One region of the Thalassospira sp. MIT1004 genome, then DNA from elsewhere that is predicted to be linked to it. Evidence: predicted binding sites of a transcription regulator. Region 1 holds the regulator's gene; each other region holds the start of a gene.
What was found. Region 1 encodes PhoB, which activates phosphate uptake and scavenging genes when phosphate is short. Its sites were predicted from a motif close to TNTCATAAAACTGTCA; they were not measured.

Region 1 (5,806 bases):
GCTTCGGTTAAGTCCGGGCAGGAGTATTTTCGATGGTCGATGAGAAACATCATATCGTCAGTTCGTTTGACGAAGAACTGACCCGTCTGAACAACATCATTTCGCAGATGGGCGGGCTTGCCGAAAGTCAGCTGATTTCCGCCATTCGTGCGATCGTTAAACGGGATTCTGAACTGGCCGAGAAGGTCATTCTTTCCGATCACCGTATCGATACGCTGGAACAGGAAGTGCAGGATTTTGCCGTACGTCTTCTGGCCCTGCGTCAGCCGATGGCAGATGACCTGCGACAGGTGGTGACCGCGCTTAAACTGTCCAACGATCTAGAACGTATCGGTGATCTGGCGAAAAATATCGCCAAGCGTGCGCAGGTTCTTAACCAGGTGCCGCCGATCCGCCCGGTTCAGGTGATCCCGAACATGGCCAAGCTGTGCCAGGAAATCATCAAGGACGTTCTGGATGCCTATATCGAAGGTGATGCGGAAAAGGCCCAGCGTGTCTGGGCGCGCGATCAGGAAGTTGACGATATGTACAATTCCCTGTTCCGTGAACTGCTGACCTATATGATGGAAGATCCGCGTAACATCACGGCATCGACCCATCTGCTGTTTATCGCCAAGAATATCGAACGTATTGGCGATCATGCGACCAACATTGCCGAAACGATCTATTACCGGATCAAGGGCGAAGACCTGCCGATGGATACTCGGCCAAAAAATGACGCGGCGAACTTTGCCGTCGTAGAACCGAATGAGTGACACTGGAGCATAGGAAGATGGACCCAACGGTTCTTATCGTCGAGGACGAAGCTGCAATCGTAACCATGTTGCGCTACAACCTCGAACGCGAGGGGATGCAGGTTGTCGAAGCCGGGGACGGTGACGAAGCGTTGAAAATTCTGGCCGAAACCCATGTCGATCTGGTCCTTCTGGACTGGATACTGCCGGTGATGTCAGGGATCGAGGTTTGCCGCCAGATCCGCCGGAAGCCTGAAAGCCGCGATTTGCCGGTGATCATGGTTACGGCGCGTGGCGAAGAAGGCGACCGCATCCGCGGCCTTGATACCGGGGCCGATGATTATGTAACCAAGCCGTTTGCGATTGGTGAATTGCTGGCCCGTATTCGCGCACTTCTGCGTCGATCCGGTCCGGCGCAACCACAAGGGCAGTTGATCTATTCCGATATCGAAATGGATCTGGCCGCCCATCGTGTCAGTCGTAACGGCAAGGCTATCCATCTTGGCCCAACCGAATTCCGTCTGCTGCGTTATTTCCTGGAACATCCGGGGCGGGTTTTCTCGCGCGAGCAGCTTCTGAATGCGGTTTGGGGGCCGAATATCTATGTCGAAACCCGCACGGTTGACGTTCACATTCGTCGTCTGCGCAAGGCATTGAATGACGTCAAGGGAACGCGCGATGTGATCCGCACGGTTCGTGCTGCTGGCTATGCACTGGATGTCGAAGCCGCTTGATTGCGGTTATTCTGGAAGACGAAACGAAAGACCCCCATTCTCGTGATGGGGGTCTTTGTGTTTCAGGTGCTTTTCCTGGATTTTGCCGGTTTGGCAGTTTTTTGTGCCTGGTCTTCGGTTTTTTGGCGCGCGGTGCGCGGGGCAAGTTCGTTCATCAGCAGCATATCGGCACGCCGGAACTTGGCTATTTCGATATCGATATCTTCCTGCGGGATATCGCAGGCCGCCAGAACGTGATCGGACAGGCGTAAACCGGTTTCAAGTACCTCGGGGATGGCCGCATCGGCACCACTGCGTGACAGCGGACCGATATGGGTGATGTCCTGGGCACGGGCAAAGATTTTCAGATGCGGATAATGCTGTCGCAGCAAGGCGACGGTCTTTTCGGTTGCGTGCGGGTTGCCCATGGCAACGGCGGCAATATGGGCCTGTTCGGTATGGGCGGCACGAAATGTTTCCGGTCGGGACCCATCGGCAAAATAAACAGGCAGACCTTCGGCTCGGCCACGCGAAACCTGTTGGGCATCGGATTCCAGAACGATAAACGGGATTTCCTTGGTGCGCAGCAGACGGGCCAGAACCCGGCCGACGCGCCCGCAACCAATCACCAGAACATGTTTCTGAATGCCGTCGGTTTCATCCGAGATCTCGCTTAGCTGATCGGTTTCCTTTGGATGAAGCTTCTGTTCGATGCGGTGGCCGAGCGAAATCAAAGTCGGCGTCAGACCCATCGAAATCGCAACCACCGGGATCAGCATCACGGCGATGTCAATCGGAACCGCCCCGTTCTGCGATGCCAGTGCAAGCATGACGAAGGCGAATTCACCACCGGCGGCCAGGCTCATGGCGACCCGAATTGAAGATGCACGGTTAAAGCCGATCAGCAGGGACAATCCGAAAAGAACCGCTGCCTTTATGACCAGAAGCCCGATCAGCCACAAAATGATCGTTCCGGCCTGACCGATGACCACATTGGCATTGACCGACATTCCCACAGACATGAAGAACAGCGACAGGAAAACACCGCGAAATGGCGAAATGTCGGCTTCGATCTGATGGCGGAATTCGGTTTCGGCCAACATTACCCCGGCGATAAAGGCACCAAGCGCCATTGAAAGGCCCGCGGCTTCGGTCAATGTGCTGGCAGCCAGAACGACAAACAGGGTCCCGATTGCAAAAAGTTCCGGGTTTTTAAGAGCCGCAATATACCGAAACAGTCGCGGCAGGAGATAACGACCGGTCAGCAACAATACAGCAACCGCCCCCACACCGCTTAGTGCGCTGATCCAGGGGCTGGTTTCGCTCCCGGCATTGCCAGCGGCCTGCACCATGATCAGGAAGGGACCAACCGCAACGTCCTGCAACAGCAGGATGGCAAGGGCTGCACGCCCGAAACGTGTGTGCAACTGGCGTTCATCAGAAAGCTGTTTAAGGATAATGGCTGTTGATGACAGGGCCAGTGCTCCGGCAATCACGATGGAGGCGGGCATATCGTAATTGATCAGCAGCAATACACCGAACATCACGGCCATCGTGACGCCGATCTGCAGGAAACCAAGGGTCGCGAACCGGCCCCCAATCACGCGCAGGCGTTCGCGCGACAATTCAAGACCGATCATGAACAGCAGAAAGACAATGCCAAGCTCGGCGACGGTTGAAATGTCTTCGCGGTCACTGATCAGGCCAAAACCGAAAGGGCCGATGCAAAAGCCGCCGATCAGGAAACCGATGATCGAGTTCGCACGTAATTTCTGTGCCAGCGGGACGGCAATCACCGCGGCGGTCAGGACAAGGAACAGCTCGAAAAGAACGCTGTGTGACATGATGGATTATGCGTCCGGCGCAGATAGGCGTGTAAAGGAAGTCGTTCAAATCAGGATAGCGGAAATACCCCTATGATTTCTATGGAAATTTCGCGTATGAGAGGGCATCTGTGATGGATGACACGTCTTAAGAGCAGGCGACCGCGACGATTGCTTTCGGTATGCGTGCCAGTGTGGGAACCGCATCACACCGATGTGACGAATGGTATTACGACGGGACGACGCAGCTTGCTATTCTACGTTCGCAATGCCATGTTCCGCTGGCCCGTAAAAGGGCATGGAACAATCAGAAATTTCCCCAAACGAGCAGGCCGGAATTGGAACAGTTCATCCCCTATTTGCAGATTATCGGTGGTCTTGTGCTTTTGACTGCCGGTGGTGAGTTCATTGTTCGCGGTGCTGTCGGTCTGGCGCTGTTGATGGGGGTTTCCAAGATCATTGTTGGTTTGACCGTGGTTGCCGCTGGGACGTCGGCCCCCGAATTTGTCGTGTCGCTGAATGCGGCGCTTGCCGGGTCGGGCGACATCGCGATGGGGAACGTGGTTGGTTCTAACATTGCCAATATTCTTTTGATCCTCGGCGCAACAGCGGTTCTAAAACCGATTACGGCATCGCGGACCATGGTTGTGCGCGATGGCGGCACCATGCTGCTGGGGACCGTTCTGTTCATCGGGCTTTGCATGTTTGGCGTTGTCGAACGCTGGGCTGGGGCGGTGATGCTGCTGGTTCTGGCAGCGATCTGGTACTTTACCTATCAGCATGACAAAAAAAGCCCGGGTGATGCCAGCCACCTGCATGAGGAAGAAGTCGACGAAGTCGGCGAAGTACCAAGCGGTTGGCTCAAGCCGATTGTTGCCACTGTTATCGGGATTGTCGCCTTGACCTATGGGGCGGATCTGCTGGTGGATGGTGGTGTTTCTGTCGCGCGTCAGTTCGGTGTGTCCGAAGCCGTCATTGGCTTGACCCTTGTCGCATTCGGAACATCGCTTCCTGAACTGGCGGCATCGATTGTTGCGGCGTTCCGCGGGCATTCCGACGTTGCACTTGGCAATGTTGTTGGTTCCAATCTTTTGAACCTGCTGGTGATCATCGGTGGTGTATCGCTGATTGCGCCGATTGCCGTGCCAGACCAGATTCTGCAATCCGATCTTTGGATCATGCTGGCAGTTACCATTCTTTTGCTGGTGGTCGGCTATTTCCTGCGCGGAGTGTCGCGGATCACCGGGATCGTCTTTGTTCTGGCTTATCTGGGATATGTTGCGAGTCTGGTTACGGCATGATTGATCTTCATGCCTGAAACGATAAATGCGGTTATGGACCGGCTGGCGGGTTTGATTGTAAGTTCCGGAATGACCAAACATAAATGACGGCGGCCGATATTTAAGGGGGCTGCCTTCCCCGGGAAGGGGCGCATCTTGATGAACGGGATGGAAACCAGATGACAGGGAAAATGCCTAAAACGGCTCTTGTAACCGGGGCTGCCAAGCGTATCGGACGGGCTTTATCGCTTGATCTGGCGACACAGGGTTATGATGTTGCCCTTCATTGCCATTCCTCGCGCAGGGATGCGGAACAGCTTGCCGAGGAAATCCGGTCCCTTGGTCGTCGCGCCTGCGTTATTTCCGCTGATCTTGGCAAGGAAGAAGACAGCAGCCGTGTCGTACGCGAAGCAACGGCTGCACTTGGCCCGATTGGTGTGCTGATCAATAATGCATCCACCTTTGAATATGATGATATCAGCACCGCCACGCGTGAGGGCTGGGACTATCATATGGAAGCCAATCTGCGCGCACCGTTTGTGTTGTCGCAGGATTTCGCCAAACGGCTGCCCGCCGGGCAAAAGGGCGTCATCATCAACCTGATTGATCAGCGTGTCTGGAATCTGACACCGCATTTCATGACTTATACCTTGTCCAAGGCCGGCCTTTGGACGCTGACCCAGACACTGGCACTGGCATTGGCGCCGCACATCCGGGTCAATGCGATTGGTCCCGGCCCGGCACTGCCTAGTGTCCGGCAAACACAGGAAGTTTTCGATCAGCAATGCGATCAGACGCCCCTGAAAATTGGGACAAACCCGCAAGAGATTTGCGACGCGGTACGATTTTTCCTTGCCGCGCCAGCCATCACCGGGCAAATGTTAGCGCTTGACGGCGGGCAGCACCTCAATTGGGCGCCCAGTGGCGAACAGAATATGCCAGAGGAATGATGCGTCGGGCTTGGGTTCCGGACATCTGGCCGCACCAAGCGCAGCACAAGGAAGACCAGACCATGACCGCAGGCCTTAAGCAGGACGATAACATTACGACACTGCCCTACGCAGATCATGCCGGCAGTTTGCGTCGTGTCTTCGTGCGTGACATGGTCGTCGAGACATCCATTGGCGTATATGATCATGAAAAACATGCCCCGCAGCGGGTGCGTATCAATCTGGACCTTGCCGTTCTGGAAGGCGAGGGTGTCCAGAATGACGATATTGCCACTGTTTTAAGCTACGAAGATCTGGTGACCGGCA
Region 2 (5,806 bases), on a different contig from region 1:
CATGAAAGACGGCATCCTGCAGCAGTTCGATACGCCGCAGAACATCTATGAACGCCCGAACAACATCTTTGTTGCTGGCTTTATCGGTTCGCCGTCGATGAACTTCATCAACGCAACCCTGATCAATGACAATGGCAATCTGGCCGTATCGATCAAACGCGATAACGACCCGATCATTCTGCCGCTGAAAGATGCGCCTGAAAGCTATCAGAGCTATGTCGGGAAAGATGTCGTTTTTGGCATCCGTCCGGAAGGCTTGACGCACAAGCGTACCGGTTCTGATGAACCGGGCAGCCAATATGTCAATTTCGACTGCAAGGTCGAAGTTATTGAACCGACCGGCGCTGACACCATGACCGTTGTCGAAATCGGCGGGAAGGAAATTGTTGCACGTGTCCGGCCTGACCGGGCACCGCAACCGGGCGAGATGATGACATTCTCGGCCGACATGTCTCAGATCAGTCTGTTTGATCCGGTAACGGAACTTCGGATCTGATCTGATCGGCGGGCGGTTCTGGGGGCCGCCCGCCGTTCTTGTCTTTATAGGATTCTTAAAAACGGCCCGGAATTCCCGGGTCGTTTTGTTTTCAACCTTTGTCGACGCGCCGCGGCAAAGCAATCGTGACTTCCAACCCGCGTCGGGGCAGATTGCGTAATCGTATCGTCCCGTCGTGTGCATCGATGACCGTTTTTACAATCGACAGACCAAGGCCGCTGCCACCGGTGGTGCGTGCGCGTGATCCTTCGACACGGAAGAACGGCAGAAAGACATCCTCCTGATGTTCCGCGGCGATTCCCGGTCCTTCGTCCCGAATGGACACTAGCACCGTGTCGGCCGTCGCATCCAGACTGACATAGGCACGGTAACCGTATTTCAGCGCATTCTCGATCAGATTGGTGAAGGCACGTTTTAATGTTCCGGGCCGGCAGGTCAGACGGATGCTGCGCTTGTCACCAAACGAATGCGCCTCGTCCCCGCCCCCAAAAACCGTATGAACCGAACTGAAACGAAGCGGCTGCGGTCCCTCGAAACTTACCGGACGGCCAAGATCGGCATAATCGTCACAAATCGCTTCGAGAACCGATGTGAAGTCAACTGTGCGCTCTTCTTCCTTGCTAATCCAGTCACCAAGGAAATCGAGTGCATCGTTGAGAAGCCCGTCCATTTCGTCAAGATCGCGCAACACGGTTTCACGCAATTCTTCATTGTCGATAAATTCTGCACGCAGGCGCAGGCGCGTGCTGGGCGTGCGCAAATCGTGTGAAATTGCGGCCAGCATACGGGTTCTGTCACCCAGCATCCGTGAAATCCGTTCTCGCAATCCATTATATGCCGCGGCCATTGACCGGGCTTCGGTCGGGCCGCGCTCCTCCACCGGTGGGCCTTCAACTTCATCCCCCTGGCGAATGATCGCCTCGGTCAAATTCTTGAAGGGACCTGCCAGAAGATCGGCCAAAGCGGCAAACACCGCCAACACGGCAACAACCCCGACCAGAAAGATCAGAAAAACCATGGATGGGGATGCATAGTCGGACCACAGCACCGGATGAGACAACAGCATTCGCATGCCGGATGGCAACATGATTTCAACGCGAGCCTCAAGTCCCTGACGCGCTATTTCGCGCGATAGGCCGGCAAAAAACAGACTGGGATTTTCGGCGGTTTCAATCAGGTGGCGCTGTTCCGCGCCAAGACGCCCGCGCCGAAAATGGACCTTTACCGATGTCGGCCAGCCCGTATCGGCCAGACGTGCGGGCATTGCGATATGTTGTGCCGGGCGCGAAAACAGAAGAATTGTACCGATATCGTCAGATGGCAGAACACGAACAGAAAGCCCGTCACGCGCGGCTATATCAACGATATTTCCCTGTAACTCCGGACTTTCGGCAATCAGGATCAATTCGCGAATGGTAAAGCCCAAAGTATAGGCCCGGCTGATCCGCTCGCTCCGTTCGATGATGTATTTCGATGCGATTGAACTGATGCCCGCGATGATGACACCGCCGACCATCATGATCATAAAAATGCGTCCGCCTAGCGTGCGGGGCTTGAAACGCCGCATATATTCGGAAAACGCACCAATCTGAACTGCCATCGATCGAATTCCTAGACGGTCCTCGTATCGGCACAGAACTGATAGCCAATGCCGCGCACGGTTTTGATCAGCTTGGGGTTTTTGGCATCTTTTTCAATTTTGCGGCGCAGGCGACTGATCTGGATATCGATACTGCGGTCAAACGGGATCGAGCTCTGACCGCGTACGATATCGACAAGCTGTTCACGCGACAGCGCACGCTTGTTATGCTTGACCAGCGCCAGCAACAGCGAAAATTCCCCGGTCGACAAATGCACCGCCACATCATCAAGATCGCGCAATTCACGTGATCCGATATCGAGCGTCCAGTCGGCAAACAGGATTTTCTGGGTTTTGGTTTCTTCGTGATGAACCTGTGTCACGGTACCGGTTTCAAAACGGCGGAACACGGCACGAATACGGGCCAGCAATTCACGCGGATTGAACGGCTTTGTCAGATAGTCATCTGCACCCAGTTCAAGACCAAGAATACGATCTGTATCCTCGCCCACCGCAGTCAGCATGACAATCGGTACCTTGGAATTGCGGCGCACATCCCGGCAGAGCGCAAAACCATCCTCGCCAGGCAACATGATATCAAGGATCACCAGATCGATATTCCAGTCACGAAGCGCACGATGCATCTCCGCCCCGTCGGAAACGGTGGTGATACGAAACCCGTGCTGGAGCAGGAATTTTTTCAGGAGCTTCTGGATTTCCTGATCGTCATCGACAACCAGAATATGGGGTTCACGTCGCGTACTCAGTCTCCGCCTCCCTTCGGTCGACAAGCCCGGAACCGGACCCTGGCGCGGAGTTTAGTGCATAACGTTACAGGATTGAACCATTTTACCAAGCACCGGACACAATTGAAAAAGCCGAGGGCAAAATCCCCGGCTTTTTAGGTAAAATCTCTTTATATACAGCAGCTTAAAAACCTATTTCAGGTCATAAACTTTTGTACTGCCCGATACCTCGCTTGATACGATCAGCATGGCATTGCCGGTGGGGCTATCCTTTGCTTCGACAAACAGCATGCCTTCCGGGGCAAGTTCGCCTGCGGTGTCGGCTTCCGGATTGCCGGAAAAACGACGATCCGAATGATAGGTGACAAATTGCGGATTAGTCGGATTGGTCAGATCATAGACCATAAATCCGCCCTGACGTTCCAGACCGATAAAGGCATAAGGTGTGCCATTAACGTAGCCGGTTGCCAGACCTTCGGGTTCCGGGCCCTTGTCATCCGAGCGGTTATCGCGGCTATAGTTTTCGGTGTTCGATGCGTTGAAAACTCTCCCGTAATTGGCCGCCATGAACTGTTCGAACTTGTCGCCACTGTCAAAAACCATGTCGCCATTCGCATTCAGGACCGAGAACGAACGTGCCCCATAGCTGTAGATCACATCGAAATCGCCATCACCATCCGTATCGCCCTGCGCAGTAGTCGTTTTCAAGCGACCGAGGTTTTCATCTTTTTGCAGGGTTGCGGCATTCGGGAAGGCGACCGGATCAAGGGTCAGTTTTCCGACGCGGGTTTCTTCGCTGTAGCCGTCATAGTCGCGTGAGTCGCCCTCGTTTGCCGTCAGGACCCAGGTTTTGCCGCCGATTTCGATAGCATCGATCGTGTCTGGCATATACATGCCCATCACAGGCCATGTACGGATGTTGATTTTGCCGTCCTTGTCGCTGGCATCAAATGCGTTGACCGAATGGTCCTTGAAGCCAAGACCGGCAACCCGGACAACGTTTGCGGTTTCAATATCAATGATCGCCACCGCATTGTTTTCCTGAAGTGAAACATAAGCCGTTTTGCTGTCTTTCGAGACGGCGATATATTCCGGCTCGACATCCTGTGCCACGGTCGACGTTCCCGGGTTTGATGTCCGCATGCCATAAGGCAGGTCCACATCATTCAGGAAGCCAAAGTTTACCGTGCGAACATCGGCATCTGACAGATCGGTGAGATTTCCCGATACCGGGATAATCGAAACACTCCCTTCCGGGTCGTTGTCAAATGCGTCGTTCGGCTCGCCTTCGTTCGCGACCAGAACGTGCTTGCCATCCGGAGTAAATTTGATCATGTCGGGCAATGCACCGACAGTTACAGCCGCAATGAAATCACCATCCGTGTTAAAGAACACGGCCTTGCCCGGTGCCTGTTTGTCGTCATTCTCGACAGCCACTGCGACAATATTGCCATGAACGGCAACGCTGTTTGCCGCCTTACCCCATGTCGAAAGCTTGACCGAACCGACTTTTGCAAGTGTTTCAGGGTCCGACATATCAAGAATATCAATCGACTTGTCGCCACCATTGACCACGAATATGCGTTTGGTCACCGGGTCAAAAGCCGGAATTTCCGCAGCCCCTTCGTCAAACATGCCGGTGCGATAGTCGCCCATCGGCACGATTGAAAGCGGCTTGGCGGCAGGCGACGCCGTATCAACGGCCATTACCATGTTTTTTGACGTTGTCGTGGTGCCGCAGGCACCGAGCATAACCGAAAATGCCACCGTGGCCATCAAAGAATAACGCATATTTCCCCCTGAAAACTGGATGAACCGTGGCAGACAAACTGCGGACAATGCGTAACGGTTTAATGACCTGACGATGACAGTTTCATAAATATCTTCGGGGTGTTGATGCTCCAAACAAAGACTTCTGACGTAAGGAGGAAAAGGTTCACAAGGTTCGAACAGGAACAACAAAATGGCCCCAATGAATATTGCCGTGATCGGTGCGGGAATGGCCGGCCTTCGGGCGGCGGCCACACTTCATGCAGTCGGCTTTTGCGTAACGGTTTTTGAAAAAAGCCGTGGTGCCGGAGGGCGACTTGCAACACGTCGTACCGAATTGGGCAATTTCAATCATGGCGCCCAATATGTCACGGCACTGCATCCGGAATTTCAATCATTCCTGCAACAGGCCGAACATCAAAAATCCGTTCGGAAATGGCAACCACATCTCCTTCGTGGCGAAAAAGCAACCGCTGGGGCACCGGCATCGGCTTTGAAACGTACAAATACGGCCGCAGATATCTGGTATCAGGGGTCACCGCAAATGAACAAACTGATCACCCCGCTGCTTGATCCGTTTGAAATCCGCAAAGAACACCGTATTACCTGTATCGAAACTGCCGGACCACGCAGCTTTATCCTGCATGACGATCTGGATGGTGAATTCGGGCCATTTGACGGTGTGATTGTTACCGCCCCTGCCCCGCAAACCGCAGAGCTTCTGCAACCACTTGCCCCAAGATTTGATCCCATTGCCGATGTGGAAATGGCACCGTGCTGGGCAGCAATGATTGCATTTGCCAAACCGTTGCCCACGGCATTTGATGCCATGATCCATCCCGATCCTGCGATCAGCTGGGCGGCACGCAATGGCGACCACCGTGATCTGATCCATCGACCTTCACCTGATCTTTGGGTTCTGCACGCAAGTCCGGAATGGTCACTTGATCACTTGGAAGAAGACAAGGAACGCATCGCATTCCTTCTGCTTGAAAAACTGCATAAAGCTAGCGGTGCTAAGCTTCCCGATGTGGTGTCCATAAACACGCATCGCTGGCGATATGCCCGCACGATCAAACCGCTTGGAAAAAGTCATCTTAGCGGCATGAACGGGCACGTAATTGCCGCGGGCGATTGGTGTCTTGGTGCAAGGGTGGAAGCCGCATGGCGCAGCGGAAAATGCGCAGCCCATGCCATGATCGAGACACTGATCGG
Region 3 (5,806 bases), 190 kb from region 1:
AGTTGGCCATAGGCAAAGCTTTGGATGCCGCAGGTTTTGCAGAACTGGTGACTGATCTTTTTATCGTTGAAAAGATATTCGGTCAGGTTCTGCCCGCCGGATTTCAGTACGAAATTATCGCGCGGCGTAAAGGCCAGAACCGATCCGAGTTTCTGGCAGCGCGAACAATTGCAAGTGATCGATTTATCCAGATCAAGCTTGTCGACACGATAACGCACCGCACCGCACTGGCAGCCGCCATTGTATGATTTTTCGCTCATTTCATCCTCCTGCGTTACCGGAAATACCCACCCGGCGTTTTGCCGGTGGCCTTGCGAAACATCGCGATAAAGGCCGAGGTGTTTTCATAACCGAGATCAAGAGCGACCTCGGTGACCGGTCGATGATGGGCCAGTTTTTCAAGCGCGTAAAGCAGGCGCAGCTTTTGCCGCCAGTCGCGAAACGGCATGCCGGTTTCGCGTTGAAACAGGCGGGCCAGCGTGCGTGACGATGCACCGCAATCGCGCGACCAGTTATCAAGGGTTCGGTTATCAGACGGATTGGCCTGCAACTGTTCGCAGATGCGCGCCAGGCGCGGATCCTTGGGGGCGGGCAGATGCAGGTTATCGTCTCTGGGCGGTTTAAGCTGATCAAGCAGCACGCGGATCAGCCGCCCCTCAGCCCCGGCTTCGTCATATTCAATCGGGATTTCGGTTGCGGCCCGGATCAGTTCACGCAGAAGCGGGCTTACATCCAGCACCGTGCAGCGATCCGGCAAATCGACCGGGGCATTTTTATCGATATAGATATGGCGCGCACGGGTGAAGGTGGCGTGACTGACGGCATGTTCAACGCCCGGCGGCACCCAGACCGCGCGCTGGGGCGGGACGACCCAGATGCCGGCTTTGGTGGTGACGGTCATGGTGCCTTCGATGGCAAAAATCAGTTGATGCCAGTCGTGACTGTGCGCGCCGATGCTGTACCCGGCGGGAAGGTCGCTCATGCGGACATAAACCGGACGCGGCAGGTGATCGGGCCGGGGACGGGAATGTTGCGGATATTTCGGGATATCCCGTGATCCATCCATAAGAATGTCCTGTTTGCAATATATGATGGCAGATTATCGCAAGACAGACGTGTGCGGCAACGCTAGTTTGAAGTCCTTCCAACCAAACAGATAAAAGCACGTGCCCCAATTGCCACCGGTTCCGTGCGGGGAAACATCATGTCCAAGGATTTACAACCGGAAACAAGCACCCATGCCGCCCCCATCGAGGTGCCGGGCAATCCCGATCTGTCGGGTGGGGCGGTTGCGCATAAGGGATGGCGCAACCCGGAAGTGCTGCTGATTTTCATGGCGGCTGCGATGCCGTTGTCGTTTTCGACATGGATGGCGTTGTTAAACAATTTTTCGGTCGAGATGGCGGATTTTACCGGTCGAGAGATCGGGATTTTGCAGTCGTTACGTGAAATTCCGGGTTTTATGGCCTTTACCGCGATTTTTGTGCTGATCATCCTGCGCGAGCAGACCTTTGCGCTGATCTCGCTTCTGGTGCTGGGCATCGGGGTGGCGATTTCGGGCTATTTCCCCACCGTCGTCGGGCTTTATTGCACGACGGTTCTGATGTCGATCGGGTTCCATTATTTTGAAACCATGCAGCAGGCATTGTCGTTGCAATGGGTGAAAAAGGACCGCACCGCGATGGTGATGGGCCGACAGCTTTCGGCGAAATCGTTATCGTCGCTGGTGATGTTCGGCATTGTCTGGGCGATGCTGGAACTTCTCGATGTCGAATATCGCTATGTCTATCTGTTTGGCGGGGCCTTGACGGTTATTGCCGCGCTGTTTGCCTGGATGGCCTTCCCGAAATTTGCCGATGCCCACCCGCAGACCAAAAAACTGATCCTGCGTAAACGGTACTGGCTTTATTACGCCCTGACCTTCATGAGCGGGGCACGCCGCCAGATTTTCACGGTGTTTGCCGGGTTCCTGATGGTCGAGAAGTTTGGTTATGATGCCGCCACCATTACGCTTCTGTTCCTTCTGAACCATGCGATCAATATGGTGATGGCCCCCAAGATCGGGAAGCTGATCGGCAAGTGGGGCGAACGCAAGGCCCTGACATTTGAATATATAGGGTTGTTCATTGTATTTGTGTCTTATGCCTTTGTCGAAAGCGACAAGCTGGCCGGGGCGCTTTATGTCATCGATCATCTGTTCTTTGCGATGGCGATTGCGATCAAAACCTATTTCCAGAAAATCGCCGATCCGGCCGACATTTCATCCACGGCGGGTGTCAGCTTTACCATCAACCATATTGCCGCAGTGTTCATCCCGGTGGCGTTCGGGTTGTTGTGGCTGATTTCGCCGTCAGCGGTGTTTTTGGCCGGGGCGGCGATGGCGTTGGTGTCACTGGTTCTGGCGCTGAATGTGCCCGATGACCCGGAGCCGGGGAAAGAGGTGGTTATGGGATATAAGTCCGATCAACCAATGCTGCGCCCGGCGGAGTAACAAAAGCCGCCTGAACTGGTGCAGAATTTCAATATGGAAAACGCCCGCGATCATCTTGCGGGCGTTTTCATTTGTGTTTGCCTTGCTATTTTCGCAAAATCTTCAAATCCTGACCAAACGAACAATCATAATGTCAGGCACGAGCATCGCTTCAACAGGGACCCTTTCACATGTCATATTTTCGTCTGGCCGGTCGTGCATTTTTTGGTCGCGCAGTTGCGGGATCAGTCTTGTCACTGACGGTCGCGCTTGCCAGCGGCACGGCATTGGCCGACAGCGCCGTATCGTTGCGCATTCTGGAAACCACCGATATCCACACGCATCTGGTCAATTACGATTATTATCGTGACAGTTCGTCGGATACGGTCGGTCTGGCCAAGGTCGCGACCCTGTTGAAAAACGCGCGCGGTGAGGCCGAAAACGTCGTCCTGATCGATAATGGTGACCTGATCCAGGGCAACCCGCTTGGCGATTACATGGCAAAGCGCCACGGCCTGAAAGAGGGCGAGGTGCATCCGGTTTACAAGGCGATGAACCTTTTGGGTTATGACGCGGCCAATATCGGCAATCATGAATTCAACTATGGTCTCGATTTCCTGGGCAAAAGTCTTTCGGGGGCCAAATTCCCCTATGTCAGTGCCAATGTGTTTGCCGATGACGGCGATAATGATGCCGAAAATGACAAACCGTATTTCCAGCCCTATGTGATCCTTGATCGTGAATTTACCGATGGCGACGGCAAAAAGCACAAGGCCAAGGTCGGCGTGATCGGGTTTGTCCCGCCGCAGATCATGCAGTGGGACAAGGCCAATCTGGAAGGCAATGTCGTGACCAAGGACATTGTCGAAATGGCCAGAAAATACGTGCCGGAAATGCGCGAAAAGGGCGCGGACATCGTGATTGCGGTGCCGCATTCGGGCCTGTCGACACTGGCACGTGAAGGTATGGAAGAAAACGCCACCTATTATCTGAGCCAGGTTGACGGCATTGATGCCATCCTGTTTGGCCATGCCCATACGGTGTTCCCGTCCGATGCCTATGCAAATATAGACGGTGTCGACCTTGCCAAAGGCACGATCAATGGTGTGGCCGCCGTTATGCCGGGCTTCTGGGGCAGCCACCTTGGCGTGATTGACCTGACACTTTCGGTCAATGATGCCGGGGAATGGAAGGTGACCGACAGCTTTTCGGAAGCACGTCCGATTTATCACCGAGAAGGCCGTGATATCACCCCGCTGGTCGATGCCGACCCGGAAGTGATAGAGGCGGTTAAAGAAGAGCACGAGGCAACCATTGCCTATATGCGCGAAGGTGTCGGTACGACGGTCGCCCCGATCAACAGCTTCTTTGCACTGGTGGCCGATGATCCGTCGATCCAGATCGTGACCAATGCCCAGAAATGGTATCTGGAACGTATCCTGAAGGGCTCGGAATATGACGGGATGCCGATCCTGTCGGCGGGTGCACCGTTCAAGGCCGGTGGCCGTGGCGGCCCGGAATATTTCACCGACATCCCCGAAGGCAAGATCGCACTAAAGAACGTTGCCGATCTTTATATCTATCCCAATACATTGCGGGCGGTGCTGCTTGATGGTGCGCAGGTCCGTGAATGGTTGGAAATGTCGGCCGTACAGTTCAATCAGATTGACCCGAACAGCCGGGAAGAGCAGCCGCTGATCAACGAGACATTCCCGACCTATAACTTTGACGTCATTGATGGGGTCAATTACCAGATCGATGTAACCCAACCGGCCAGATACAACGCATCAGGCGAGGTGGTAAACAAGGACGCGCACCGCGTCATCAATCTGACCTATGATGGCAAGCCGGTTGCCGACGATCAGAAATTCGTGGTTGCGACCAATAATTACCGTGCTGGTGGCGGGGGCAATTTCCCGGGACTTGATGGATCAAGCATCATCATCGAAGCACCCGATGAAAACCGTACGGTTCTGGCGAACTATATCCTTGAGGAAAAGGAAATCGATCCGAAGGCCGATGGCAACTGGAGCCTGGCCCCCATCGGGGAGGCATCCAAGGTGACGTTTGTCACCAGTCCCAAGGCATCCTCTGCAATGAACGCACCCGACAATATCAGCTTTGTCGGCGAGGACGAAAACGGCTTTGCCCAATATGTCCTTCAGTCGAAATAGGACTGGACCCGAAACAGAAAAAGCCGCCCATCGGAAGAGGGCGGCTTTTTAATTGGGCGTGCGCGAAGACCGTGAAGGTCAGCGACAGCCAGACTGTTACTTTTTGGGACCGTGCGACATATGCGGCGCATTCGGGCGACCCGGAACATTCCGCGGGCCGTCTTCGCGCGGGTTTTTGCCGTTCAGATAGGCGGCTGCGCAATGTTCGTCGCAGTAAGGTTTGCTCGGCACAGATTTCTTGCCGCAGAAATGGAAGTCTTCATCGCCCGGATCACCGAACGGCCAGCGGCACATACCGGCACCGAGATCAAAGATGCTGATACCTTTGCTCTGTACTTTCGGGGTCGGTGCCTTTTTCGGCTCACTCTCTTCGGCGCGGCGCTGGATCGGGGAGGGGCGCTTGGGCAGGCCAAGGCGGTGCGCCTTGCCAACGACGGCGTTTTTGCCAACGCCCAGTTCTTCACCGATGCGTGCTGTGGTCCAGCCCTGATTCCAGAGCGAGGTCAGCAGTTCAATCTTTTCCGGCGTCCAGCTCATTTCGAGTATATTCCGTGTTTCTTTGTCTGCCCGGTGGAAAATCCATAGGCAGGTGCTTATTGTCCGAAGTCAAACAGGGATACAGACGTATCCGCTAATATCACGCGGCGCAAGGGTCTTAGCCATTTTGGACCAATCGGGACCAGTTTGACGACCGGTTTGCTGCACGCGGAAAGATGCGCAATTTGCATGACAGCGCGTCAATGTAAAGGGGAGATCGTCATTTGACATGGTTTTTCGTTTCAGTCGCGGTGTTTATGGCGGGGCATATCGTGCCCGGTCTTCTGCGTGGTGCGATCACGGCAAGGATCGGTCACACGGCATATATTATAACGTTTTCGGTCACGTCGCTGTTCCTGCTGGGATGGGTGATTTATGAAGTGCGTCATGCGGACTTCATCGCGCTGTGGCCCTACGAAATCTGGCAAAACCATGTGACGCTGACCTTCATGCTGCCTGCCTGTATTTTGTGGGCTGCGGCGATTATTCAACCCTGTCCGTTGTCGATAGGACGAAAAAAGGGCTTTGATCCGGCGCGACCGGGGATCAATCGTTTGACCCGTCATCCGCTGCTTTTGGGCATGATGTTGTGGGGACTTGGGCATATCGTGCCCAATGGTGATCT

Region 2: BC440_RS08960 (choice-of-anchor I family protein) is a predicted target of PhoB. The motif match lies at 4,687-4,702, and genes of this name have one in related genera.
Region 3: BC440_RS05530 (bifunctional 2',3'-cyclic-nucleotide 2'-phosphodiesterase/3'-nucleotidase) is a predicted target of PhoB. The motif match lies at 2,581-2,596, and genes of this name have one in related genera.

Annotation. Positions count from the first base shown of each region.
Region 1 is NZ_MCAO01000011.1:345,500-351,305, reverse strand. Features, by position in the region: gene pstB (phosphate ABC transporter ATP-binding protein PstB) at 1-11, shown strand, start outside; gene phoU (phosphate signaling complex protein PhoU) at 33-755, shown strand; gene phoB (phosphate regulon transcriptional regulator PhoB) at 773-1,468, shown strand; gene BC440_RS06385 (cation:proton antiporter) at 1,531-3,291, opposite strand; gene BC440_RS06380 (calcium/sodium antiporter) at 3,609-4,571, shown strand; gene BC440_RS06375 (SDR family oxidoreductase) at 4,730-5,500, shown strand; gene folB (dihydroneopterin aldolase) at 5,563-5,806, shown strand, end outside.
Region 2 is NZ_MCAO01000022.1:80,227-86,032, reverse strand. Features, by position in the region: gene ugpC (sn-glycerol-3-phosphate ABC transporter ATP-binding protein UgpC) at 1-496, shown strand, start outside; gene BC440_RS08970 (ATP-binding protein) at 588-2,096, opposite strand; gene BC440_RS08965 (response regulator) at 2,108-2,866, opposite strand; gene BC440_RS08960 (choice-of-anchor I family protein) at 3,014-4,612, opposite strand; gene BC440_RS08955 (FAD-dependent oxidoreductase) at 4,785-5,806, shown strand, end outside.
Region 3 is NZ_MCAO01000011.1:158,576-164,381, reverse strand. Features, by position in the region: gene BC440_RS05545 (GFA family protein) at 1-260, opposite strand, end outside; gene BC440_RS05540 (helix-turn-helix transcriptional regulator) at 275-1,066, opposite strand; gene BC440_RS05535 (MFS transporter) at 1,205-2,491, shown strand; gene BC440_RS05530 (bifunctional 2',3'-cyclic-nucleotide 2'-phosphodiesterase/3'-nucleotidase) at 2,662-4,644, shown strand; gene BC440_RS05525 (GcrA family cell cycle regulator) at 4,741-5,181, opposite strand; gene BC440_RS05520 (NnrU family protein) at 5,406-5,806, shown strand, end outside.